DNA from 3 places in the Streptomyces sp. NPDC039423 genome. Region 3 is predicted to be linked to each of the others. Evidence: riboswitches for the same ligand, from Rfam matches in the RefSeq annotation. Region 3 holds a riboswitch; each other region holds the start of a gene.
The links. Region 3 has a riboswitch for cyclic di-AMP ahead of ACZ7LK_RS15790 (LysM peptidoglycan-binding domain-containing protein). Riboswitches for the same ligand answer to the same signal wherever they lie in the genome.
Positions count from the first base shown of each region.

Region 1 (3,264 bases), on a different contig from region 3:
CAGGAACGGACGTTCCCCCGCGGGCTCGCCATCCGGCTCTTCGCCTACCTGGTCGCGGGCCACCTCTTCGCGGCCTTCCTCTACCTGCTGTTCGCCCTCGGCGCCGAGTAGGACGTCTCCGGTGGATCAGGCCTCGTCGAGCAGCCGCTCGCGCAGCCGCTCCCGCGTGGCGGGGCTGAGCCCCAGCCCTTCCGTCAGGTAGCGCTCGGTCGACCCCCAGGTCTCCTCGATCGTCGCGAAGGCCGCGTCCAGGTACTCGACGCGGGCCTCGAAGAGGGGGTTGAGCAGCTCCATGACCTGCGGTGACATCGCGGAGGGGGAGTCGTCGCTGCGGCGCACCCGGTAGCGGCGGCGGGGGTCGTTCGACTTGAGGTAGTCCTCCTCGATCGCCTCCCGCTCGACGCCGACGGCCAGCAGGGACACCGCTATGGACAGTCCCGCCCGGTCCTTGCCGGCCGCGCAGTGCATCAGGGCCGGGACGCTGTCCTCGGCGAGCGCGTGGAGGACCCGGCTGTGCTCGGCCGTGCGCTCGCGGATGATCATCCGGTACGAGGCGGTCATCCGGGCGGCGGCCTTGCCGTCGGCCAGGAGAGCGCGTAGCTGGTCGAGGTTCCCGTCGCGGACCATGGCCCAGAACTCGGCGCCGTCGGCCGGGTCGGAGAGCGGGAGGTTCACGTTGCGGACCCCGGGCAGCTCGACGTCCGGGCCTTCGATCTTCTGGTCGGCGGCGTTGCGGAAGTCGAAGATCGTGTGGAGGCCGAGGCCGGCCAGGAAGGCGGCGTCCTCTCCCGTCGCGTGCGCGAGGTGTCCGCTGCGGTAGAGCCTGCCGTGCCGCACCCGCCGGCCGTCCACGGTCGGGAGCCCACCGACGTCACGGAAGTTGCGGACTCCGGTCAGCTCGGGCTCGGTCGACGGGACCTGCGGAAGCTGCTGCGTCACGGGGGCTCCTCCGTGTCTGCGGTCGGCGTCGGGCACCGACAATCTCGCCATCCGACGATACGACATCGGTTCGTGACGCGATCAATCTCCGTGCAGGTCGCACATTCGTTGCCCCGCGCAGGTCAGCGACCGGCGGGGCACGCGTCGCGGCTGGGCGGGGCGGTGCCGCCGGGCCGGGGCGGAGCCGCGCGACCCGGGTAGTGGGGGAGGTGTAGGCATCTGTCCGGATTGGTCATCATTGGTCGACCCGGAGTCGGGCTGTCGACATGGCTTGGTGTGGTGCATGGGGATGAAGGTATTGCGGAGGTCCGTCAAGTATTGGGCTGTCTGTCCGTATTGGGGGATTGGGGATAACGTGCCCTGGTCGCGGGGGAGATGACCCCGGCCACGTGAGCAGCGTCATAAACGTGACGGTCCGTGGCGGAGGTCGATTCCTAAATGCCGTGCCCACAGCGGAAATACATGATCCGCAATGGACGCAGGGTGACCGGAATTCCATGACCGCCGAACCTTCCCGAATGCGGGTCGGAAAGCGGCGGCTTGTTCAGGCCGACCCGGCTCGCTTAACGTCACGGCAATCCGGCCGGACCGCCGAATCCTGCCACCGGTCGGAATTCCCACCCACCCACGCGTGGCAGGAGCGGGGGACCCAGGTAGTTCGCCGGCCCGGAATTTCCGGGACCCGGCTCGGGGTGAAGTCGCGTCCATGGCGCGGCCGGACAACTCCAGTCCGAACCCGACAGCTCACCTCGCAGGCGCCGGAGAGGAAAAGCCATGCCCGCGAAGGGTAAGCACCGCCGTCCCAAGTCCAGCCCCATCACGCGTGGTTTCGTCGCCGCCGGAACCGGTGGCGCCGCCATCGCCCTCCCGCTGCTCGGCGCCACCGGCGCACACGCCGCGCCGGCCGCAGCCCCGGCCACCGCCCCGCAGGCGGCCGTCACCGCCGCCAAGGCCGCCCCCGAGGCCGCCGCGAAGAAGGCCGCGCCGCGCACGTACACCGTGGTCGCCGGCGACTACCTCTCCAAGATCGCTTACAACAAGAACGTCAAGGGCGGCTGGCACAAGCTCTACAAGGACAACCGCCAGGTCATCGGCGAGGACCCCTCCCTGATCCTCCCGGGCATGAAGCTCACCCTCGGCGCCAAGTCCACCGCCGCCCCGGCGAAGCCCAAGGCCGACGACACCCGCGCCGAGAGCCGCGCGTCCCGCTCCGCCGCCAAGACCGAGGCCCCGGCCAAGACCCAGGCCCCCGCCCAGGCCGCCCCCCAGGCCAGCGGCTCCGGCTTCACCGCCCCGGTCGACGCCGGCGTCACCACCCCCTACCGGGCCTCCGGCTCGAGCTGGTCCTCCGGCTACCACACGGGCGTCGACTTCGCCGCCTCCTCCGGCACCACCGTCAAGGCCGTCGGCCCGGGCACCGTCGTCTCCGCCGGCTGGAGCGGCGCGTACGGCAACGAGGTCGTCATCCAGCACGCCGACGGCAACTACTCGCAGTACGCCCACCTCTCCTCGCTGTCCGTCTCCTCCGGCCAGACGGTCGGCGGCGGCCAGCAGATCGGCCTGTCCGGCTCCACCGGCAACTCCACCGGTCCGCACCTCCACTTCGAGATCCGGACCAGCCCCAGCTACGGCTCGGACATCGACCCCCTGGCGTACCTCCGCCAGCACGGCGTCTCCGTCTGACACCTGCCCCTGACGGCATCACGAGCGTGAGGCCTCCGCCCGGCACCCCTCCCGGTGCCGGGCGGAGGCGTATTCCGGCTTGGGTGAATCTTGACCGGTGGGAAATATCACGCCCCGTCAACCCCTCCTTACGGTCGCGTAAGTCACATCCCCGGGTGAAGGATGTGTCCCCGTGGCAGACGATTCGGGATTCAGAGACAGTGACGTGTTCGGGTCGTACGCGGCGATCGGTGACAGCTTCACCGAAGGCGTCGGAGACCCCGGCCCCGACGGTACGTTCGTCGGCTGGGCGGACCGCCTCGCGGTGCTCCTGGCGGACCGGCTGCCGGAGCACCAGGGCTTCCGGTACGCCAACCTCGCCGTACGCGGGCGTCTCCTCGACCAGATCGTCGAGGAGCAGGTGCCGCGAGCCAAGGAACTCGCCCCCGACCTGGTGACCTTCTGTGCCGGCGGCAACGACATCATCCGCCCCGGCAGCGACCCGGACGAGGTCGCCGAGCGCTTCGAACGGGCCGTCGCCGATCTGACGTCCGTGGTCGGCACCGTCCTGGTGACCACCGGGTTCGACACCCGCGACGTGCCGGTGCTGCGCCGGCTGCGCGGCAAGATCGCCACCTACAACGGGCACGTGCGCGCCGTCGC
Region 1 covers NZ_JBVKAH010000014.1:4,161-7,424, forward strand. The annotation lists gene ACZ7LK_RS30520 (DUF6126 family protein) at 1-111, shown strand, start outside; gene ACZ7LK_RS30525 (tyrosine-protein phosphatase) at 127-939, opposite strand; cyclic di-AMP (ydaO/yuaA leader) riboswitch at 1,552-1,712, shown strand; gene ACZ7LK_RS30530 (M23 family metallopeptidase) at 1,714-2,622, shown strand; gene ACZ7LK_RS30535 (SGNH/GDSL hydrolase family protein) at 2,795-3,264, shown strand, end outside.
Region 1: another riboswitch for cyclic di-AMP. It lies ahead of ACZ7LK_RS30530 (M23 family metallopeptidase); the one in region 3 lies ahead of ACZ7LK_RS15790 (LysM peptidoglycan-binding domain-containing protein).

Region 2 (3,264 bases), on a different contig from region 3:
TCGGCGCGCCGCTCGCGCGGCTGGAGGGGCAGACCGCGCTGGCGACGCTGCTGACCCGGTTGCCCGACCTCCGGCTTGCGGTGGATCCGGCCGATTTGCGGTGGCGGGGCGGGCTCATCATGCGTGGACTGCGCACGCTTCCGGTGGAGTTCACCCCGTTCGTCCCGTCCCGCGGCTGACGGTCCGTCATTTCTGTGATCTTCGCGTAATCTCCGGTGCATCGACTTGTGACTGACGTTCGAATGCCGCTACGTTCACCGTCACCTCAGCAGTCACGCGAAAGGCAGCACCGCATGCGCTCCGGGAACGGCCGGCACCGACGACCCCGTCAAGCCCCCGCCATCGTCGTCGCGGCAGGGGTGACCGGATCCGCCATCGCGCTCCCGCTGCTCGGCGCGGGTTCCGCGTCGGCGGCCGACGCCGCCACCTGGGACCGGGTGGCCGAGTGCGAGTCCGGCGGCATGTGGAGCGCCGACCTCGGCAACGGTTTCTACGGCGGCCTCCAGATGTCGCAGGAGACCTGGGAGTCGTACGGCGGCCTCGCCCACGCCGCCCGCCCCGACCTCGCCAGCCGCAGCGAGCAGATCCTGGTCGCCGAAAAGGTCTACGCCGCGACCGGAGTGAGGGCGTGGGAGACCTGCGCCCCCATCGCGGGCCTGGGCGGCGCCGCCGAGGCGACCGCCACCGACCCCACGACGGCCGCCCCGGCGGCCCCCGGGACGACGGACGCGCCCGACCCGGCCGAGACGCTGGAGGATCCGGCCGCGCCCGCGAAGCCCACGCCGTCGAAGCCGGCCGGGACCCCGCTGCCCGCCGAGCCCGCCCCGTCGGCGCCCGGCGCGCCGGCGAGCCCGGCCCCGGGCACCGGCAAGCACCGGGGCGAGGCCGCCAAGGAGGAGACTCCGGTGACGGAGCCGGCCGCTCCGGCCGACCCCACCGCCCCGGCCGACCCCACCGCCCCGCCCGTCCCGGGTGCCACGGCGGGTGACGGCGGCCTGGAGGCCACCGGCCCCGACGGGACCGGCGATTCGGCCACGGGGCGCGAAACGGACGGGCATCCCTCGCGCGGTGACGGGGCGACACGCGACCCGGGCAGCGTCGCGCCCGGCGCGTACACCGTCCGCCCCGGGGACAACCTCTCCGACATCGCGGAGGAGCAGAAGGTCCCCGGCGGCTGGCCGGCCCTCTACGAGGCCAACCAGGACACCGTCGGTGCCGACCCGGACCTCATCGTCCCCGGTCAGAGCCTGGAGCTGACGGCCGATCAGCCGTAGGTATCCGCCCCTATGTCCGCTTCTGTGTAAGTGAGACATGAATCTCTTCACACCGATCGGCGTTCCGGGAGCGACGGAACCGCACAATCCGCCCTTCACCTGCGTAAACGCCCGTCAAGGGCCGTCGCATAAGGGCGGATTGACCCCGATGTCCGTCTTTGAACTTCGGGAAGGTCTGTGTCTACGGTCGTGACCGCTCGCCACCGCGGGCCCCATCGACCGGAACGCCGAATCCTGCCGCCGGCCGTTGGGAACAGTCGTCGCTTCACGCGCCGGAGGCAGGAGCGGGGGACCCAAGGTACGTGCCGGGCCCGGCCATGGAGACATGGCACGGGGACGGCTTGGGGTGAAGCCGCGCGCACCACGGTGCCGCGCGGCCGGGCAGCTCACGCCCGAACCCGACAGCTCACCTCGCAGGCGTCGGTGAGGAGATGTCCCATGCTGTTCTCCGGCAAGGCCAAGCACCGTCGCCCCTCCAAGGCCGCCCGATTCGCCGCGTTCGCCGGCATCACCGGCGTCGCCGTCGCCGCCCCGCTGCTGGGCGCCACCTCCGCCTCGGCGGCCACCTCCGCCGAGTGGGACAAGGTCGCCCAGTGCGAGTCCGGCGGCGACTGGTCCATCAACACCGGCAACGGCTACTACGGCGGCCTCCAGTTCTCGGCGTCCACCTGGGCCGCGTACGGCGGCACCGCCTACGCCTCGACCGCCGACCAGGCCTCGAAGTCCCAGCAGATCGAGATCGCCGAGAAGGTCCTCGCCAGCCAGGGCAAGGGTGCCTGGCCGAGCTGCGGCGTCGGTCTGTCCGGCGCCTCCTACGACGGCGGCGCCGAGCAGGCCCAGCCGCAGCAGGAGCGCGAGGCCGAGCAGCCCACCACGCGCAGCGAGAAGCGCACCGCGCCGAAGGCCGCGCCCAAGGCCGAGGCCGCGCCGAAGGCCGAGTCCAAGAAGACCGTCACCACCCCGACCGGCAAGAAGGTCGAGAAGGGTGACGGCGAGTACAAGGTGAAGGCCGGCGACACCCTCAGCACCATCGCCGCCGAGAAGAAGGTCTCCGGTGGCTGGGAGAAGCTCTTCGAGCTGAACAAGGACATCGTCGACGACGCCGACCTGATCTACCCGGGTCAGCAGCTCCACCTGAGCTGACCCCGCACACCACCCCGGTCCGGCGCGCCCCTTCCCCCGTGCGTGCCGGGCCGGGGTCTTCCCGTTCGCGCGCCTGAGCGGCTCCGCGCACACGTGCGGTCGCGCGCTTGAGCGACCCCCCGCACACGCGAACTACTCGTCGGTAAGTTTCGTGGCGTTATGTCCGTGAAGCGGCCTCGTGAGCCCTTTTTCGTCCCAGGAGGCGGGCGTCGGCTGGTCACGGCTCCCGGGCCGGTTAGGCTCTTGCCGCAAGGCCGAAGAGACCCTGCACCGCATGCGTCACATTTTGCGTCACATCCCAGAAGGAGATGCTCGTGCCGTCCATCGACGTCGTCGTAGCCCGGGAAATCCTGGACTCCCGAGGCAACCCCACGGTCGAGGTCGAGGTCGGCCTCGACGACGGCAGCACCGGCCGTGCTGCCGTCCCGTCCGGTGCCTCCACCGGAGCGTTCGAGGCCCTCGAGCTCCGCGACGGTGACAAGGACCGCTACCTCGGCAAGGGTGTCGAGAAGGCCGTCCTCGCCGTCATCGAGCAGATCGGCCCGGAGCTCGTCGGCTACGACGCCACCGAGCAGCGGCTGATCGACCAGGCGATGTTCGACCTGGACGCCACCCCGGACAAGTCCTCGCTCGGCGCCAACGCCATCCTCGGCGTCTCCCTCGCCGTGGCGCACGCCGCCTCCGAGGCGTCCGACCTCCCGCTGTTCCGCTACCTGGGCGGCCCGAACGCGCACCTGCTGCCCGTTCCGATGATGAACATCCTGAACGGCGGCTCGCACGCCGACTCCAACGTGGACATCCAGGAGTTCATGATCGCCCCCATCGGCGCGGAGTCCTTCTCCGAGGC
Region 2 covers NZ_JBVKAH010000006.1:104,046-107,309, reverse strand. The annotation lists gene ACZ7LK_RS20305 (cytochrome P450 family protein) at 1-179, shown strand, start outside; gene ACZ7LK_RS20300 (transglycosylase family protein) at 360-1,274, shown strand; cyclic di-AMP (ydaO/yuaA leader) riboswitch at 1,535-1,709, shown strand; gene ACZ7LK_RS20295 (transglycosylase family protein) at 1,713-2,417, shown strand; gene eno (phosphopyruvate hydratase) at 2,726-3,264, shown strand, end outside.
Region 2: another riboswitch for cyclic di-AMP. It lies ahead of ACZ7LK_RS20295 (transglycosylase family protein); the one in region 3 lies ahead of ACZ7LK_RS15790 (LysM peptidoglycan-binding domain-containing protein).

Region 3 (3,264 bases):
GCACCGGCGGCGGGACGTCGACATCGGTCTGCGGGAGCTGCACGAGACGCTGTCCGGTCACCCCGGCCGGCCGCCCGAGGAGACCTGCGAGGCCGTGTTCCGGGCCATGCTGCCGCCGCACCGCCGCGACGACATCGCCCTGCTGGTGGCCCGCACCACGCTGCTCGACCCGTCCAGGGTCGCCGACTGGGACGTGCCGGCCGACCCGGCGGCCGTCGCCGGCGTCCGGGCCGCGTGCGGCCGGAAGCTGGAGCAGTGGGGACTGGAGGACATCGGGTTCACCACCGAGCTGATGCTCAGTGAGCTGATCACCAACGCCATCCGGTACGGCTCGGAGCCCATCCGCGTGCGGATGCTGTACGAGCGCCGGCTGGTCTGCGAGGTGTCGGACGGCAGCAGCACCTCCCCCCACCTGCGGCGCGCGGCCACCACCGACGAAGGTGGGCGGGGACTGTTCCTGGTCTCCCAGTTCGCCGAACGGTGGGGCACCCGGTACACCCCGACCGGGAAGGTCATGTGGACCGAGCAGTCCCCGTCCGCGGGGCCCCGGCAGCCGGTGGAGCTGATGCTGGACGACATCTCCTGGTGAAGTGATCCATTCCCGCCGAATGGACGAGGGCCGTTTTGCTCCTTTCCCGCCGGCGCCGAATTCCTGAATGATCGCGGCGTTACCACGGGCCGGCCGGTACGCGTGGATCAATGGACGACCGGACCGCCGCAGGAAAGAAGCCGCGTCCGCTCCGGACGCCGTCGACAGGACTCGGCCCGTCTCCGCCTTGCTTTCGCGAGGCGTGAATGTGGGAAGGGGGCCGATGCCGCTCGTTCCCGGGGATCCACGGGAGTGTCGATCGGGGCGGCCATCCGTGGTTCGCGCCCGGCGCTCCTCGCGAGTGACCGGCGATCACCCGCCCAGTCGGCAGCCTTACGCCCCATTTACCCCGCGATGGGCTCTAAGCCGGTAACGCGGCATGTGCCCATGTCCAGCCATACATAGGCGACTTGTCGCCCTTCCGAGGTCCGCGTGATAAGCATCACCGCGCCCTGCCTCCACGAGCCCTCGCACATGCCCGTATTTCCGTATGGGAACTGCGAAGTTGACGGTCCACCACTTCACGGCGGTAACCGCGCGTGTGGAATTCCAGCCTTGTTCCGTGCGGCCTCTCTCGCTTACGGTCCCCTCAATCCGGATGGACCGCCGAATCCTGCCGCCGTCCGGTAACCCCACCCACTCACGGACCAACGGCAGGAGCGGGGGACCCAGGTAAGCCGCCGGCCCGGATCACACCGGAACGGCTCGGGGTGAAGTCGTGGTGAATACCACGGCCGGACATCTCCCGTCCGAACCCGACAGCTCACCTCGCAGGCGACGGAGAGGAATTTCGCCATGCCCGCAAAGGGTAAGCACCGTCGTGCCAAGAACAGCCCGCTCGCACGCCGCCTCCTGGCCGCGGGCACGGGTGGCGCGGCGCTCGCGCTGCCGATGATCGGTGCCACGGCCGCCGAGGCGGCACCGAGCGCGGCGCCCAGCGCCGTGCACGCGGTCACCACCGCCGTGTCCGCCGCGCCGGCCGCCACGACCGCCGCCAAGAAGGCCGGCACCGTCACGTACGCCGTCGTCGCGGGCGACTCCCTGTCCAAGATCGCGCGGGAGCAGGGGGTGAGCGGCGGCTGGAAGAAGCTCTACGACGACAACCGCAAGGCCATCGGTGCCGACCCGTCCCTGATCCGCCCCGGCCTGAAGCTGACCATCGCCGGCAAGGCCGCGGCCGCGCGCCCCTCCGCCGCCCCCGAGCGCGCCGACCGGTCCGCCGTACGCCAGGCCGCCCCGGCCGCCGCCAAGGCCGTGTCCTACCCGGACAACCTGGACGGCTGGATCCGCGAGGCGCTGGACATCATGGCCCAGCACGGCATCCCCGGCACGTACGAGGGCATCCACCGCAACATCATGCGCGAGTCCTCGGGCAACCCGCTCGCGATCAACAACTGGGACTCCAACGCCCTGGCCGGAACGCCCTCCAAGGGCCTCCTCCAGGTGATCGCCCCGACCTTCGAGGCCTACCACGTGCCGGGCACCTCGACCGACCTCTACGACCCGGTCGCCAACATCACCGCCGCCTGCAACTACGCGGCCGACCGGTACGGCTCGATCGACAACGTCAACGGCCCGTACTGATCCTCCCGCTCCCGCACCGGGGCCGGCCGCACCCTCGCGGCCGGCCCCGCCGGCGTTTCCGCCCGGGAACCACCGCACCACCGCACCGGCATTGCATAACCATGCCAAATCGTGCAAACTTACGCATACCGCGTTGTACGAGGAGTTTTCCCGCATGGCCCACGAAGCCGACCCGACCGCTCCCGCCCCCGCCCCCGCCCTCCGCATCGACATCACCCTGGCCCGGAACTGCCACGACTGCGGCGAATGGGGCACCGTGATCGACGCCCAGGGCCACGACCGGCCCTGCCCGGCCTGCCAGCGCCCCCGCCGCGGCTGACCCCTGCCGCCCTCACGGGCGGGCACGCTCAGTAGTTCTGCCACTCGTGGCGGGTGTACTCCAGCACCGCCGGGTCCATCAGAGTGCTGGCGCGGACGTCCTGGGGGCGCCGGTCGACGGGGAAGACGGTGGCGGCCGCGAGGACGTCGTCGTCGAGGAAGCGCAGCGGCGGGGCGTCGGCCGCGAGGCGCAGCTTCGGGGGCGGGCCGTCGGCGCCGGGGGTGGCGAGGACGAAGCCCCAGTTGCCGAAGCTGGGGACGTCGACCTGGTAGGGGGTGGTCGCGTAGCCGGCCTTCCCGATGGTGGCGGCGATGGACCAGTACGACTTGGGCGCGAAGAACGGCGACCCGCCCTGGACCATGACGCGGCTGTCGGGGGTCAGGACGCGGCCCAGCAGGTGGTAGAACTCGACGCTGTACAGCTTGGCGAGGGCGGCGGTGTCCGGGTCCGGGAAGTCGATGAGGACGGCGTCGTAGCGCCGGGTGGCGTCCCGCAGCCAGTTGAAGGCGTCGGCGTTGACGACGGTGACGCGCGGGTCGGACAGCGCGTGCCGGTTGAGGTCGAGCAGCGGGGCGAAGGTGCGGGCCAGCCGTGTCATGGCCGGGTCGAGGTCGACGAGGGTGACGGTGTCCACGTCGTCGTAGCGCAAAACCTCCCGGAGGGCCAGCGCGTCTCCGCCGCCCAGGATCAGCACGGAGGAGCGCTTCCCGGCGAGCGCGGGGTGGACCAGCGCCTCGTGGTAGCGGTACTCGTCCACGGACGAGAACTGGAG
Region 3 covers NZ_JBVKAH010000004.1:358,450-361,713, forward strand. The annotation lists gene ACZ7LK_RS15785 (SpoIIE family protein phosphatase) at 1-589, shown strand, start outside; cyclic di-AMP (ydaO/yuaA leader) riboswitch at 1,213-1,381, shown strand; gene ACZ7LK_RS15790 (LysM peptidoglycan-binding domain-containing protein) at 1,385-2,173, shown strand; gene ACZ7LK_RS15795 (hypothetical protein) at 2,328-2,492, shown strand; gene ACZ7LK_RS15800 (polyamine aminopropyltransferase) at 2,521-3,264, opposite strand, start outside.